4 regions of the Kluyvera chengduensis genome follow, and region 3 is predicted to be linked to each of the others. Evidence: predicted binding sites of a transcription regulator. Region 3 holds the regulator's gene; each other region holds the start of a gene.

Region 1 (3,769 bases), on a different contig from region 3:
CAGGCCGATCAGCGCCGCCGCTTCGCGCGTGTTGCCGCCGTGGGCGCTTTTCAGCCGTGACATGGCCGATTACCCGCGCCGTGCCAGCGTCGCGCCGTCGGCAAAGTAGGCTTTAATCCCGGCGAGAATTGATTCGGCCACTTCCTGCTGGAAGGTGGCGGTTTTGAGCTTACGCTCCTCTTCAACGTTACTGATAAACGCCGTTTCGACGAGGATCGATGGAATATCCGGCGCTTTCAGTACCGCAAAGCCGGCCTGCTCCACCTGGTTTTTATGCAGGTCGTTCACCTGCCCCAGCTTTTTCAGCACCGCTTTACCAAACTTCAGGCTGTCGGCGATGGTCAGCGACTGCACCATATCGAACATGGTGTGGTCGACGTAGCGGTCGCCGCTCTTGCTGACACCACCGATTAAATCCGAGGCGTTCTGGGTTTGGGCGAGGTATTTCGCCGCGGTACTGGTGGCCCCTTTGGTCGACAGGGCAAAGACCGATGAGCCGCTCGGCTGGCGGCTGGTGAACGCATCCGCATGAATGGAGACGAACAGGTCGGCGCGCTGCTTCTGCGCTTTCGCCACCCGCACCTTCAGCGGAATAAAGATATCTTCGTTGCGCGTCATGTAGGCTTTCATGTTGCCTTCTTTTTCAATCAGCGCGCGCAGGCGACGGGCAATTTGCAGCACCACGTCTTTCTCCCGCGTTTTGTATTTACCCACCGCGCCGGAGTCTTCGCCGCCGTGGCCGGGGTCAAGCATAATAACAATCGGACGGTCGCGCCCGGCTTTGCCAGGTTGAGGGCCGCTTTGCGATGGCGGCACCTGCTTTTCAAGGTCGCCCTTGTTGTAGTCTTCCAGCAGCGCCAGCAGCGGGTCCTGCTGTTCTTTGCTGCTCGCCGGGTAGAGATCCATCACCAGACGTTCTTTAAATTCTGCCACGGGCGCGAGGGCGAAGAGCTGCGGCTTCACGTCCTGCTTGAGTTCAAACACCATGCGCACCGTTTGCGGATCAAACTGCCCGACGCGCGCAGATTTAATAAACGGATCGTCGCTGCGGATCTGCGCTCCCATGCCTTTCAGCACCGAGTTCAGGTTAACCCCTTCGAGGTCGACCACCAGACGGTCAGGATTGCTCAACGCAAACTGTCGATACTTGAGCTCACGGCTGGACTCCACCGTTACGCGCGTGTAGCTGGACGCAGGCCATATGCGCACCGCCACCACCTGACTGACGGCAGCTAACCCGACCTGACTTACGCTTAACAACCACATGGCGCCGGCACCTTGTAGCAGGCGACGACGGCTCAAAGACTGACTTCCCGACATGCTCCATCCCAGGCAAAAAAAGTGATCAAAGAATTCGCATAATACGATTGACCGGAAACTGTAACTAAAGCCGCATAAACTGTCATCTATAAAAGGGTAAACATTCGTTGAATCAGCGAAATTTGGCCGGAGATTTTCCAATGTTTAAGCAAATTGTGGCTTGCGTTTCCGGCAAAAACAGAATAAAAATACATTAATTACGAATAATCATGCATTGAGGGTTGTGCCGTGGTGAAGGAACGTAGAACCGAACTGGTAGAGGGGTTTCGTCATACCGTCCCCTATATTAACGCCCACCGGGGGAAGACGTTTGTCATCATGCTTGGCGGCGAAGCCATTGAGCATGAAAACTTTTCCAGCATCGTCAACGATATTGGCCTGCTGCACAGCCTGGGCATTCGCCTGGTGCTGGTCTATGGCGCGCGTCCGCAAATCGACGCCAATCTGGCCGAGCATCACCATGAGCCAACCTATCACAAACATATCCGCGTCACCGATACCAAAACCCTTGAGCTGGTGAAACAGGCCGCGGGGCTGCTGCAGCTGGATATTACCGCCCGCCTGTCGATGAGCCTCAACAATACCCCGCTGCAGGGTGCGCACATCAACGTGGTCAGCGGTAACTTTATCATCGCTCAGCCGCTCGGTGTGGACGACGGTATCGACTACTGCCACAGCGGACGCATTCGCCGTATCGATGAAGAAGCCATTCACCGCCAGCTCGACAGCGGCGCTATCGTGCTGATGGGCCCGGTCGCCGTTTCGGTGACCGGTGAGAGCTTTAACCTGACCTCGGAAGAGATTGCCACCCAACTGGCAATCAAGCTGAAGGCCGAGAAGATGATCGGCTTCTGCTCCTCACAGGGGGTGTTTAACGAAGCGGGCGATATTGTCTCTGAGCTGTTCCCGAACGAAGCTCAGGCGCGCATTGAAGAGCTGGAAAAAGAAGGCGACTACCTTTCCGGCACCGCGCGTTTCCTGCGCGGCGCGGTAAAAGCCTGCCGCAGCGGGGTACGCCGCTGCCACCTGATCAGCTATCAGGAAGACGGGACACTGTTACAGGAACTGTTCTCCCGTGACGGTATCGGTACGCAGATTGTGATGGAGAGCTCCGAGCAAATTCGCCGGGCCACCATCAACGATATCGGCGGCATTCTGGATCTGATCGCGCCGCTGGAGCAGCAGGGTATTCTGGTGCGCCGCTCCCGCGAACAGTTGGAGATGGAGATCGATAAATTCACCATTATTCAGCGTGATAACACCACGATTGCCTGCGCCGCACTTTATCCTTTCCCGGAGGAGAAAATTGGTGAGATGGCCTGCGTAGCAGTGCACCCGGATTACCGAAGCTCCTCACGCGGTGAAATGCTGTTGCAACGGATTGCCTCTCAGGCGAAGCAGATGGGGCTTAATCATCTGTTTGTGCTGACGACGCGCAGTATTCATTGGTTCCAGGAGCGCGGCTTTAAGCCGGTGGACGTGGAGCTGCTGCCGGAGAGTAAGAAGCAGCTTTATAACTATCAGCGCCGGTCGAAGGTGTTGATGACGGATTTGGTGTAAGAGAGAAAATGCCTGATGGCGCTGCGCTTATCAGGCCTACAAAAGCCTAACTTCGCGCCGATCGGTCCCCTCGCCCCTCTGGGGAGAGGGTTAGGGTGAGGGGATTGTGGGCTCGGCGTTAAACCCTCACCCCAGCCCTCTCCCTTAAAAAGGGAGAGGGGGCAGTTCGAGCAAATCTTTAAGACCCTATTCCATCTCTGCAAAAATCGCCGACAACCCACTGCGTCGTTCGGTGCGCGTGGAAATCGCCTGTGCGAGCAGGTTTTTATCGGCGTACATCGACAGCCGCGCTTTGGCGCGGGTTATCGCCGTATAGACCAATTCGCGGCTCACCACCGGGACAATCTGCGTTGGCAGCACCAGCGCAGCGTGGGTGAACTCGGAGCCCTGCGATTTATGCACCGTCATTGCCCACGCGGTATCGTGCTCAGGCAAGCGGCTTGGCTGCACGGATTTAATCGTGCCGTCCGGCATTGGGAACCAGACGCGCATCCCTTCGCCGCGATCCAGCGCGACGCCAATATCACCGTTAAACAGCCCCAGCGCGCTGTCGTTGCGAGCAATCATCACCGGGCGGCCTTCATACCAGCGCGAGTGGCGCTGCGGTACAATCTGTCGGTGGCGCGTGAGCAACTGTTCAAACTGTTGGTTCAGCCCGCTCACGCCCCACGGCCCTTCGCGCAGTGCGCACAGCAGCTGATATTCACCAAATGCCGCCAGCACGACTTCAGGTTCAGCCTGTTCACGTAAAAGTTGCAGATAAGGGCCATAGCCCGCTCGCGCGTCATCGAGCATGGCGGCGTAGTCGTCCGTCGTGTGCTGCGATTTCAGTTCGATATCGCTAAAGCCGCGGGCAAATACGGCGTCGATCTCTTTTTTATCGCCTCGG
Region 2 (3,769 bases), on a different contig from region 3:
ACGAATAAATCGCGACAATTTATGAAAGTTAATTCGTATCGTGCCAGATAAGAAATGCTTATGAAAATGTGAAGGTGATCGCGGGAAAGCGGGGGCGGAGATATGCCGGATGGCGCTGCGCTTATCCGGCCTACGGGCGGGGGAGGCCCGGTAAGCATATCGCCACCGGGCAGAACACATTAGTGCCAGCAGAAGTGATGCACGACCTGGGTAATTAATTCGCGCGTCGGCTTAATAAAGCGCGTTTCCAGGTATTCGTCCGGCTGGTGCGCTTGGTTAATCGAGCCTGGGCCCAGGACGATGGTCGGGCACAGGGTCTGGATAAACGGTGCTTCGGTGCAGTAATTCACCACTTCGGTCTTGGTACCGAGCAGTTTTTCCAGCACCTGAACCAGCTGGTGATCCGGTGGGCATTCATAGCCTGGAATCGGTGGGTGCAGCTCGCTAATCGTCAGGCGGCCCGGCCACTGGGCGCTGACCGGCTCAAGGGCTTCGTCGAGCAGGCCGTTCAGATCGTTCAAGGTCATGCCCGGCAACGGACGGATGTCCATGTGTAGTTCGCAACAGGCGCAGATACGGTTGGAGGCATCGCCGCCGTGAAGGCTGCCGAGGTTGAGCGTTGGATACGGCACGGTGAACGCGTCGTAGTGATAGCGCTCTTTCAGTGAGTCGCGCAGCTGCATCACGCGGCCAATGGCGTCGTGCATAATTTCAATGGCGTTGACGCCGCGCGCCGGGTCGCTGGAGTGGCCGGACTGGCCCATCACGCGGATGGCGTTCGACATATGACCTTTATGCGCGCGCACCGGCTGTAGCGAAGTCGGTTCGCCGATGATGGCGCAGTCCGGGCGAAGCGCGGTGGATTCAGAGAAGTAACGCGCGCCCGCCATGCTGGTCTCTTCATCGGCGGTTGCCAGAATATAGAGCGGCTTTTTCAGCGTCGTCACGTCAACATCACGCAGCGCGTCCAGAATAAAGGCGAAGAAGCCTTTCATGTCGGCAGTGCCCAGACCGTAGAGCTTGTTGTCATGCTCGGTGAGGGTAAACGGGTCGCGGGTCCAGCGGCCGTCGTCGAACGGCACGGTATCGGTATGACCGGCGAGCAGCAGCCCGCCCGCGCCGTGTCCGGTGCTGGCCAGCAGATTGAATTTATTGCGCGTGCCGGGAACCGGCTGTACCTCAACGTTGAAGCCTAATGAGGCGAACCAGTCAGCAAGCAGAGTGATTAAAGACGCATTGCTCTGATCGAGCGCTTCTTCGGTTGCACTGATGGAAGGAGTGCCGATCAACGCACGGTAAATCTCGATAAATGGGGGTAAATTGTTTTTCATTGTTGACACACCTCGGGTCATGATAGTATCAATATTCATGCAGTATTTGTGAATAAAAATACATTATCATTAGGCGTAAGAAAACCCACCAACGGTAGGGTGAATAGAAAACGCTTAATCAGGCAAACGGACATAAGAAGGTGAACAGCCCCGATGTTGAATACGCTGATTGTGGGCGCGAGCGGTTACGCTGGCGCAGAGCTTGTGACCTATGTAAATCGCCATCCTCATATGAACATAACCGCTTTGACGGTCTCAGCGCAAAGCAATGATGCAGGAAAGTTAATCTCCGATTTGCATCCACAGCTGAAAGGGATTGTCGATCTGCCGCTGCAGCCGATGTCCGACATCAGCGAGTTCAGCGCCGGTGTTGATGTGGTGTTCCTGGCGACTGCCCACGAAGTGAGTCACGATCTGGCCCCGCAGTTCCTCGCGGCAGGCTGCGTGGTGTTCGACCTTTCCGGTGCGTTCCGCGTGAACGACGGCGCCTTCTATGAAAAATACTACGGGTTTACCCATCAGCACCCTGAGCTGCTGGCGCAGGCGGTGTATGGTCTGGCCGAGTGGAGCGCCGAGGCGCTGAAAGAGGCGAACCTGATTGCGGTGCCGGGCTGTTACCCGACGGCGGCGCAGCTTTCCCTGAAACCTCTGATTGATGCCGATCTGCTGGATCTCAACCAGTGGCCGGTGATCAACGCGACCAGCGGCGTGAGCGGCGCGGGGCGTAAAGCGGCTATCTCCAATAGCTTCTGCGAAGTGAGCCTGCAGCCGTACGGCGTGTTCACTCATCGCCATCAGCCGGAAATCGCCAGCCACTTGGGCGCGGAGGTGATTTTCACCCCGCACTTGGGCAACTTCCCGCGCGGTATTCTGGAAACCATTACCTGCCGTTTGAAGCCGGGCGTGACCCACGCGCAGGTGGCGGAAACCTTACAACAGGCCTACGGCGACAAGCCGATGGTACGTTTATACGAGAAGGGCGTTCCGGCACTGAAAAACGTGGTCGGCCTGCCGTTCTGCGATATCGGTTTTGCGGTGCAGGGCGAGCACCTGATCGTCGTGGCCACTGAAGACAACCTATTGAAAGGCGCTGCCGCACAGGCCGTGCAGTGCGCCAATATCCGTTTCGGCTTCGCTGAGACGCAGTCTCTTATTTAAGGTGTGACGATGATGAATCCATTAATTATCAAACTGGGCGGCGTGTTACTGGATAGCGAAGAGGCGCTGGAGCGTCTGTTTACCGCGCTGGTCAACTACCGCGAGTCGCATCAGCGCCCGCTGGTGATTGTCCACGGCGGCGGCTGCGTGGTAGATGAGCTAATGAAACAGCTTAACCTGCCGGTGAAAAAGAAAAATGGTCTGCGCGTCACGCCTGCCGATCAAATCGACATTATTACCGGCGCGCTGGCGGGTACCGCCAACAAAACGCTGCTGGCGTGGGCGAAGAAGCATGATATCGCCTCCGTTGGTCTGTTCCTCGGCGATGGCGACAGTGTGCAGGTTACTAAGCTGGATGAAGAACTGGGCCACGTGGGTCTGGCACAGCCGGGTTCGCCTAAACTGATTAATCTGCTGCTGGAAGGTGGTTTCCTGCCGGTGGTGAGCTCTATCGGTGTGACCGCCGAAGGGCAACTGATGAACGTCAACGCTGACCAGGCGGCAACTGCGCTGGCGGCAACGCTTGGCGCAGACCTGATTCTGCTCTCCGACGTAAGCGGTATTCTCGACGGTAAAGGCCAGCGTATTGCTGAAATGACCGCAGAGAAGGCCGAACAGCTTATCGAACAGGGCATTATTACCGACGGGATGATTGTGAAGGTGAACGCGGCGCTTGATGCGGCGCGTACGCTGGGTCGCCCGGTGGATATCGCCTCATGGCGTCACGCGGAGCAACTGCCGGCGCTGTTTAACGGCACGCCGATTGGTACGCGTATTCTGGCTTAATATTTATGTGCCCGATGGCGGCTACGCCTTATCGGGCCTACGTGAAAAGAACCTGTAGGCCGGATAAGCGTAGCGCCATCCGGCAGTGAAATCGAAGAAATTAAGGAAGCATGTTATGGCACTTTGGGGTGGGCGTTTTACTCAGGCAGCGGATCAGCGGTTCAAACAGTTCAATGACTCTTTACGCTTTGACTATCGCCTGGCGGAGCAGGATATCGTTGGCTCTGTTGCCTGGTCCAAAGCGCTGGTAACGGTCGGCGTTCTGACGGCGGAAGAGCAATCTCAGCTGGAAGCTGCGCTGGGCGTACTGCTGGAAGAAGTGCAGGCCAACCCGCAGCAGATCCTGGAAAGCGATGCCGAAGATATCCATAGCTGGGTTGAAGGCAAGCTTATCGACAAAGTGGGCCAGTTGGGTAAAAAGCTGCACACCGGGCGTAGCCGTAACGACCAGGTCGCGACTGACCTCAAACTGTGGTGCAAAGATACCGTTGCTG
Region 3 (3,769 bases):
TGCGCCAGTTCTTCTCCCGCACGAATATTGCCGGAGAGAATCTCGTAGCGCAGCATTTGGGTAATGTGATCGCGAGTTTGCTTTCTTTGGATCTTTTTCACGACGTTCTCGTTAATAACCGATAAGACGCGGGGAGTTTAGCAGATTTAACGCTTGATCGAGTAACCTGTTTACAAGCAGGCAACCCGTAAGAAGCCGGAACGAACGTTCCGGCATCGCACTCTATTTATTGATAAAATCTTCGCCAAGCTGAATGTCTTTTCTCAACGTATCCAGCATCCCTTCCAGCGCCTGCTGTTCGTAAGCGCTCAGTTTGCCGATAGACTGACGTTCTTCAATTCCATTTTTACCCAGCAGCAGCGGCTGTGAGAAGAAGCGGGCATATTCGCCATCGCCTTCAACATAGGCACATTCAACCACCCCTTTCTCGCCCTGCAGAGCGCGAACCAGGGACAAGCCAAAGCGTGCAGCAGCCTGGCCCATGGACAGGGTTGCTGAGCCGCCACCGGCTTTTGCTTCAACCACTTCGGTACCCGCATTCTGGATACGCTTGGTCAGGTCATTGACTTCTTGTTCAGAGAAGCTGACCCCTGGGATTTGCGACAATAAAGGAAGAATCGTTACGCCGGAGTGACCGCCGATGACCGGGACCTCGACGTCACCGCATTTTTTACCTTTCAGCTCAGCCACAAAGGTATTGGAGCGGATGATGTCCAGCGTTGTAACACCAAACAGTTTGTTTTTGTCGTATACGCCCGCTTTCTTCAGCACTTCGGCGGCAATGGCCACGGTGGTGTTGACCGGGTTGGTAATAATGCCAATACAGGCTTTAGGCGCGGTTTTTGCAATTTGCTGCACCAGGTTTTTGACAATCCCGGCGTTAACGTTAAACAGATCGGAGCGATCCATACCGGGCTTACGTGCCACCCCAGCAGAGATCAGGACAACATCCGCCCCTACCAGCGCAGGCGTCGCATCTTCTCCGGAGAATCCTTTGATGTTGACATCAGTAGGAATATGGCTGAGATCGACAGCCACGCCAGGCGTGACGGGGGCAATATCATAGAGGGAGAGTTCTGAACCAGAAGGCAGTTGGGTCTTTAGTAGTAGGGCAAGCGCCTGGCCAATACCGCCGGCGGCACCAAGGACTGCGACTTTCATCCTAAACTCCTTATTATGGTTAATGACATTCAGGTAATAACCTGTCGTGGACCGCATAACCGACGCAAGAGATACCTGTTGTTACTCCGTTGCGGCGACCTTAATTCACAAGGTAAATAATTACAATATAATTGCTTACAGAATGCGGGTATGACAGCAGCATTGCTGGCGTTACCGCACTACTCCCAGAAAAAGGTCTATCTACGAAACCAAACTTTCATCAACTATCGATTACAATATACTCAGCATGTTGCGTAAAACAACAGCAATTTAATAACAATTCATTTACTTTTAACTTATTTGTATCCCGTGATATAGGCATGTTTCTTAGGCCTAATTTTTGCTAAAATCCGGCCTTTCTCTATTTGGCCTAGCCTCTTGGGATAAATTGTTTTGCATAAAAATTCACCTATATGCATAATAATGTTAATTTCACCACCATACTCGGGTGACTTATGCGAAGTTCAACTAAACAAGAAGAATTAGTTAAAGCCTTTAAAGCGTTACTGAAGGAAGAAAAATTTAGCTCTCAGGGCGAAATTGTTCAGGCCCTACAGGAAGAAGGCTTCGATAATATCAACCAATCCAAAGTCTCTCGTATGCTGACAAAGTTTGGCGCAGTGCGTACCCGCAACGCCAAAATGGAAATGGTTTACTGCCTGCCAGCAGAACTGGGTGTACCGACTACCACCAGCCCATTGAAGAATCTGGTCCTGGACATTGACTACAACGACGCTGTCGTTGTGATTCATACCAGCCCAGGCGCTGCGCAGCTTATCGCGCGCCTTCTGGACTCTTTAGGCAAGGCTGAAGGTATTCTCGGCAGCATTGCCGGTGATGACACTATCTTCACCACACCCGCTCGAGGCTTCACTGTTAAAGATCTCTACGAGGCCATTCAGGTTCTGTTTGAACAGGAGCTGTAATCCCTCGTGATACTCCTCTGGTCCCTCCGGAGGAGTCCGCTTTCCCACCAGCTTATCCACCGTTTCTACTGCCGCTTCGTTAGCATTTAGTGCGATTTTTCGTCCAAAATCATAATTCCAGTGAATATATCTCAACTTAACCGCACAAAACATCAAATTATCCTATCCGTTTGATTTTACGCATTATTGACGATTAACTTTGCCAAAATATGCGCTTTTTTATACCTATATCTTCTAAAAATGACGATTCCTGACAACTAATTACACCGGAAACAATTAGCGTGGTATTAATATTTTACGTGATTAGTGTATACTTAATTTCGTGATGAGGGTCACAAAACAAAGACCCTCCAAAAAAATACGACGAGGTGAGTATCATGAAAATCAAAACAACCGTTGCCGCTCTGAGCATCCTATCTGTTATCTCGTTTGGCGCTTTCGCCGCTGACTCTATCAACAGCGAACAGGCACAAACGCGTCAGGCACTCGGCACCGTTTCTGTCGGCTCTGTCGGTTCAAACCCGATGGACATGCATGAAATGCTGAACAAAAAAGCGGAAGAGCAAGGTGCATCTTCTTACCGCATCATTGAAGCGCGTACCGGTGACCATTGGCACGCAACGGCTGAACTGTACAAATAAGTCAGTGTGAAGCAATACGTCGGCATTCAGTAAAAATTTCCACAGCGGTCCCAGGAATCAGCAACAACATCCTCTCACCGCTGCAAAATAAGGTGAGGAGTAAGAATATGAAAAGCGCAATTATCATCGCATCCCTTGGTCTGGCATCTGTACTTTCTTTCGGCGCAAGCGCCGCAGCACATCAGGTAAGTCAGGACCAGGCGCAGAACCTGCAATCAATGGGCACCATCTCTGTTTCACAGATTGGTAGCGACCCGATGGATATGCGTAGTGAGCTAGCCGCAAAAGCAGAGAAAGAAGGTGCTAGCAGCTATCGTATTATCGAAGCACGTACCGGTGACCATTGGCACGCTACAGCTGAGCTGTACAAATAAACCCTCGTCGTCTTGACCGACGACTTGCCCTCGCTTTTTGGCGAGGGCTTTTTTTTTATCCGCGCTGAACGTTAAAACGCAGCATCCCTTCCAGCTCTTCTTCTGCTTCATCAAAGAGCAGAATAAGCGCACCGTAACGTCGGCGCTGCTTTTCGTCCAGATGAAGGAATTCAATCTCCACGGGTAACGGAATTTCTTTGCTGGTCACCACATCCCACAACGTGTCCAGATCGCGGATCTTCTCGCGATCGAGGGCAAAGAGACGGGCGAACTCCCGGTAAAAATCGCCCTGATCCTCTATCTCGTCAAAATCAAAAGTATAGATTTTCATCTTACGCCCTCATCCCATTCAACAGACTAAAGCCCCCCAATGTGCAACGTCTTCACTTCGAGGTACTCTTCTAACCCCAGCACCGAACCTTCTCGACCCAGCCCAGACTCTTTCACACCGCCAAACGGCCCCAGCTCGGTGGAAACCGCGCATTCGTTAATGCCGATCATCCCACTTTCCAACGCCTGTGAGACGCGGAAGACACGGGACAGGTTTTGGGTATAGAAATAGGCCGCCAGCCCGTACGGTGTATTATTCGCGCGATGAATAACATCCTCTTCGTCGCTAAAGCGGAAACAGGCCGCCAGCGGGCCAAAGGTTTCTTCCTGCGCCAGC
Region 4 (3,769 bases), on a different contig from region 3:
CGGTCGGCAGTTTGAGAACCTGAGTCCAGAGATCCTGAACCATTTCACAGGCCACTTTCTCTTTACCCATGCCTTTGCTCGGGTCAGCCATAATCTGAATATCCGGCCCGTAGCGCTGTACCAGTCCAGGGCTGATAGCTTGCAAATCTTCCAGCGCTAACTTTTTCTCTTCCGCCGTGACCGTATGTTTATCTGGGCCATAGGCGGCATGCATCATCGCCATATCGCTCGCCATACGCCGCTCCATAATTTCGCGCGGAATGAGACGAACCGGGTTAATTCCCCCTTTTACCGCAGGGAAAAGAAAACGAAAACATTCGTCGTCGCCCACGTTCTTCACCGCAGCAATCTGCTCGAGGTTAATCTTCATGTACTCGATAACATTGGTATCAGGCGCCTGCTGCAAACGCGCCATCTGAAGTTGAAGAATCTGCGGCTGGATGGCATCAATGATCTGCTGCTCGCTTTTCCCCGACTCTTTCATCTGCGCAGCCTGATTACGAATACGCTCCCAAAGCTCGGGTTCCTGCGCTTTAAGCACCTGATAAACCGGCATCGCCAGCATCGCATTTTCAAACTTCTGTGCTTCGCTCAGACCATAGTCCGGATTTTCTCGCGGGATCAGATAGTGCACATCGAACAGATTCCAGCCGACGATTGCAACGACAAAAATCACCCCGCCCGCGACCTTGCCAATCCAGCCTTTTTTGCGAAAGACACCAACGATGATGGCGATAACCGCCCCGATATACCCTGCCAGTAATACGTGTGCCCAGTTCATTGATTATCCTTAGCCAAATCGATAAATATGCCGGGAATTATGCTTTCCCGTACGGTATGTCGATTATTACGGCAAAGGTGGGGTATTTCCAGCCACCAGATTTTTCTACCGAACTATGCGGCACACCGCTGTGGAAGCGGAACTCGTCATCTGATGAAGTGATGAGCGAGGCTTCCACTTCACCGAAGAAACGCACTCGCTCGCTGATATCACCGTCAGCGATTTGCTGCGCCAGCGTGAGGTAATCCTGATAGTGCCGCGCTTCAGAACGCAGTAGCGATAGGTAAAACGCCTGCAGATCGTCATCCAGATACGGCGCCAGCGCGGCAAACCGTTCGCAGGATCGGGCCTCGATGTACGCGCCACAAATCAGCTTATCAATCAGCGTCAGCGGCTCATGCGTACGCACCTCTTTGAGCATCCCTTTGGCGTAGCGACTGGCGGTGATTTTCACGTACGGAATATGGCGCTTTAGCATCGCTTCGCGCACCTGCGAGAAGTGGTGCAGCTCCTCTTTAATCAACAACACCATGCTGTCGATAAGCTGCCGTCCCCACGGGTCGTCGGTCTGCGGCATCATGCTTTTGTTAATCTGCTTATTCAGCGCGGCGAAATCCGGCTCCTCGCCTTCGCGAAAGGTAAAGGCCTCATACGGTTTCAGCCAGTCGAGCAGCGCCTGCGCGCCGTCTTTATCCGCCACATATTTACGCACCAGCAGCATCGCGGTTTGCGCCGCTTTCAGCTCACAAACTAAATGGTCGGTCAGCAGCAAAGGAAGGTTGGCCGGATCGCGGGCTGTATCGAGCCATGCCTGGGGCGTTTTGCAATGCAGGAAGTTAAGAACCGGGGAGAGTATTTGCGGGTAATCCATGCCAAAATCCTTGCCCGACGGCAGCGGGCGCTGCCGTCGGATATATGATGACTTAGTGACGTACGCCGTCGTCTTCTTCGTCGACAAAATCTTCGTCGTCGTCATCGCCTTCTTCGCCGTTCGGGTCTTCGTAGTAGGTTCCCCAACCGTCGTATTCCACTTCGAACTTCTCAGCCAGGTTCATCAGTTGTTCAACCTGCGCGTCGATAAGCTCAGCATTCAGCGCGCTTTCGCTCAGGATATCGCAGCAGATCACGGTGTCGCCTTCTTCCACTTCCAGCTCTTCCGGTTCCGTCACTTCGTAGCCCAGCTTGAACGCTTCTACCGCTGCTTTCTCCAGACTTTCGAAATCGTCCGCGGAGAGGTGATGTTCGATGGTGTACAGCGCATCAGGATCGCTACCGTCTTCCAGCAGTTCTTCAATGATCAGACGGGTCTCTTCGCGCTGTTCTTCCAGATGTTCAGGGTTTGCCATGGCTCGTTCCTCATAATGTGGCTGATACTCTTATTGTCACATACCGTTGCCATTGCCTCCACCTTTCCGATAAAGATTTGTTATTGGGGTTGCAAATGAATATTCATCCATATAAAGTGAATTTTAATTCAATAAGTGGCTTGAGCCAGGTGAGGGAATTATGTCTACTCTGTATAAAAAGAACTTCTTAAAATTACTCGATTTTACCCCTGCAGAAATCACCACGCTGCTGCAGCTCGCAGCAAAGCTAAAAGCGGATAAAAAAAGCGGCGCGGAGTCGCCGAACCTGACCGGTAAAAACATCGCGCTCATCTTCGAAAAAGACTCAACCCGTACACGATGCTCTTTCGAAGTTGCCGCATACGATCAGGGTGCTCGCGTCACTTATCTTGGATCCAGCGGCAGCCAAATTGGCCACAAAGAATCGATTAAAGACACCGCTCGCGTGCTGGGCCGTATGTACGATGGCATCCAGTACCGTGGCTACGGCCAGGAAGTGGTGGAAACATTGGCTGAATACTCCGGCGTGCCGGTGTGGAACGGTCTGACCGATGAGTTCCATCCGACCCAACTGCTGGCGGATCTGCTCACCATGCAGGAACACCTGCCGGGCAAAGCGTTCAATGAAATGACGCTGGTTTATGCAGGCGATGCGCGTAATAACATGGGTAACTCCATGCTGGAAGCGGCGGCGTTAACCGGTCTCGACCTGCGTCTTGTCGCACCGCAGGAATGCTGGCCGGAAGCGAGCCTGGTGGCGGAATGCAAAGCGCTGGCGCAGAAGAACGGCGGCAACGTTACGCTAACGGAAGATATTGCCGCAGGCGTGAAGGGCGCGGACTTTATCTACACCGACGTGTGGGTATCGATGGGCGAAGCCAAAGAGAAGTGGGCGGAGCGTATTGCGCTGCTGCGCGGCTATCAGGTAAACAGCGCCATGATGAAGCTGACCGGCAATCCGCAGGTGAAATTCCTGCACTGCCTGCCTGCGTTCCACGATGACCAGACCACGCTGGGTAAGAAAATGGCCGCTGAATACGGCATGCACGGTGGAATGGAAGTGACCGACGAGGTCTTTGAATCTCCGGCCAGCATCGTATTCGATCAGGCGGAAAACCGGATGCACACCATCAAAGCGGTGATGGTCGCGACGCTAAGCAAATAACGACAACCTTAACGTTGTGCCTGATGGCGCTTCGCTTATCAGGCCTACGCACCATGTAGGCCGGATAAGGAGAAGCCGCCATCCGGCAATCTGTTTATTACTCAACCAGCAGCTTAATAACCGCTTTACGCACTTTCGCAGGCTGCCCTACCGCGCACAGCGGCTTGTGGACTTCGCCCGGGTAGAAGACCACGAAGTCACCTTCGCTCATCACTACCATCTTTTCCTGTACGCCTTCCGGCAGAAACGCGATGTCTTTGTCCGCCAGCCAGTCGGTGTCCGGCTCGCCCGCAGGCTGGGTGCTGAACGCCATCCCTTCCTGACCTTTCAGCACCACCTGGATATCCAGATAGCGCGCATGATACTCCGCACGACGGTCAGCATACGGCTCGGTCATGTTCTCAGAGATCATATAGAACAGGCGGTTGCCGTCGATGTCATATTTCCCTTCTGGGGTGGCATCGGTAACGTTCGCCA

Evidence for each region. The regulator ArgR, encoded in region 3, controls arginine synthesis, uptake and breakdown. The targets are predictions, from matches to a motif close to ANTGAATAAAAATACANT.
Region 1: the regulator ArgR is predicted to act here: its motif matches at 1,498-1,515, upstream of argA (amino-acid N-acetyltransferase).
Region 2: the regulator ArgR is predicted to act here: its motif matches at 1,379-1,396, upstream of argC (N-acetyl-gamma-glutamyl-phosphate reductase).
Region 4: the regulator ArgR is predicted to act here: its motif matches at 2,243-2,260, upstream of argF (ornithine carbamoyltransferase).

Annotation. Positions count from the first base shown of each region.
Region 1 covers NZ_JBIQOI010000005.1:114,000-117,768, reverse strand. The annotation lists gene cobD (threonine-phosphate decarboxylase CobD) at 1-63, opposite strand, end outside; gene amiC (N-acetylmuramoyl-L-alanine amidase AmiC) at 70-1,320, opposite strand; gene argA (amino-acid N-acetyltransferase) at 1,549-2,880, shown strand; gene recD (exodeoxyribonuclease V subunit alpha) at 3,067-3,769, opposite strand, start outside.
Region 2 covers NZ_JBIQOI010000012.1:9,339-13,107, reverse strand. The annotation lists gene argE (acetylornithine deacetylase) at 180-1,331, opposite strand; gene argC (N-acetyl-gamma-glutamyl-phosphate reductase) at 1,485-2,489, shown strand; gene argB (acetylglutamate kinase) at 2,499-3,275, shown strand; gene argH (argininosuccinate lyase) at 3,391-3,769, shown strand, end outside.
Region 3 covers NZ_JBIQOI010000004.1:282,328-286,096, forward strand. The annotation lists gene ACH1XZ_RS13945 (GntR family transcriptional regulator) at 1-101, opposite strand, end outside; gene mdh (malate dehydrogenase) at 223-1,161, opposite strand; gene argR (transcriptional regulator ArgR) at 1,617-2,087, shown strand; gene yhcN (peroxide/acid stress response protein YhcN) at 2,465-2,728, shown strand; gene yhcN-B (DUF1471 family stress response protein YhcN-B) at 2,836-3,102, shown strand; gene ACH1XZ_RS13970 (barstar family protein) at 3,158-3,433, opposite strand; gene ACH1XZ_RS13975 (NAD-dependent succinate-semialdehyde dehydrogenase) at 3,460-3,769, opposite strand, start outside.
Region 4 covers NZ_JBIQOI010000007.1:50,256-54,024, forward strand. The annotation lists gene ACH1XZ_RS16975 (topoisomerase II) at 1-781, opposite strand, end outside; partial or broken gene miaE (tRNA isopentenyl-2-thiomethyl-A-37 hydroxylase MiaE) at 900-1,652, opposite strand; gene rraB (ribonuclease E inhibitor RraB) at 1,705-2,127, opposite strand; gene argF (ornithine carbamoyltransferase) at 2,288-3,292, shown strand; gene ACH1XZ_RS16995 (YhcH/YjgK/YiaL family protein) at 3,390-3,769, opposite strand, start outside.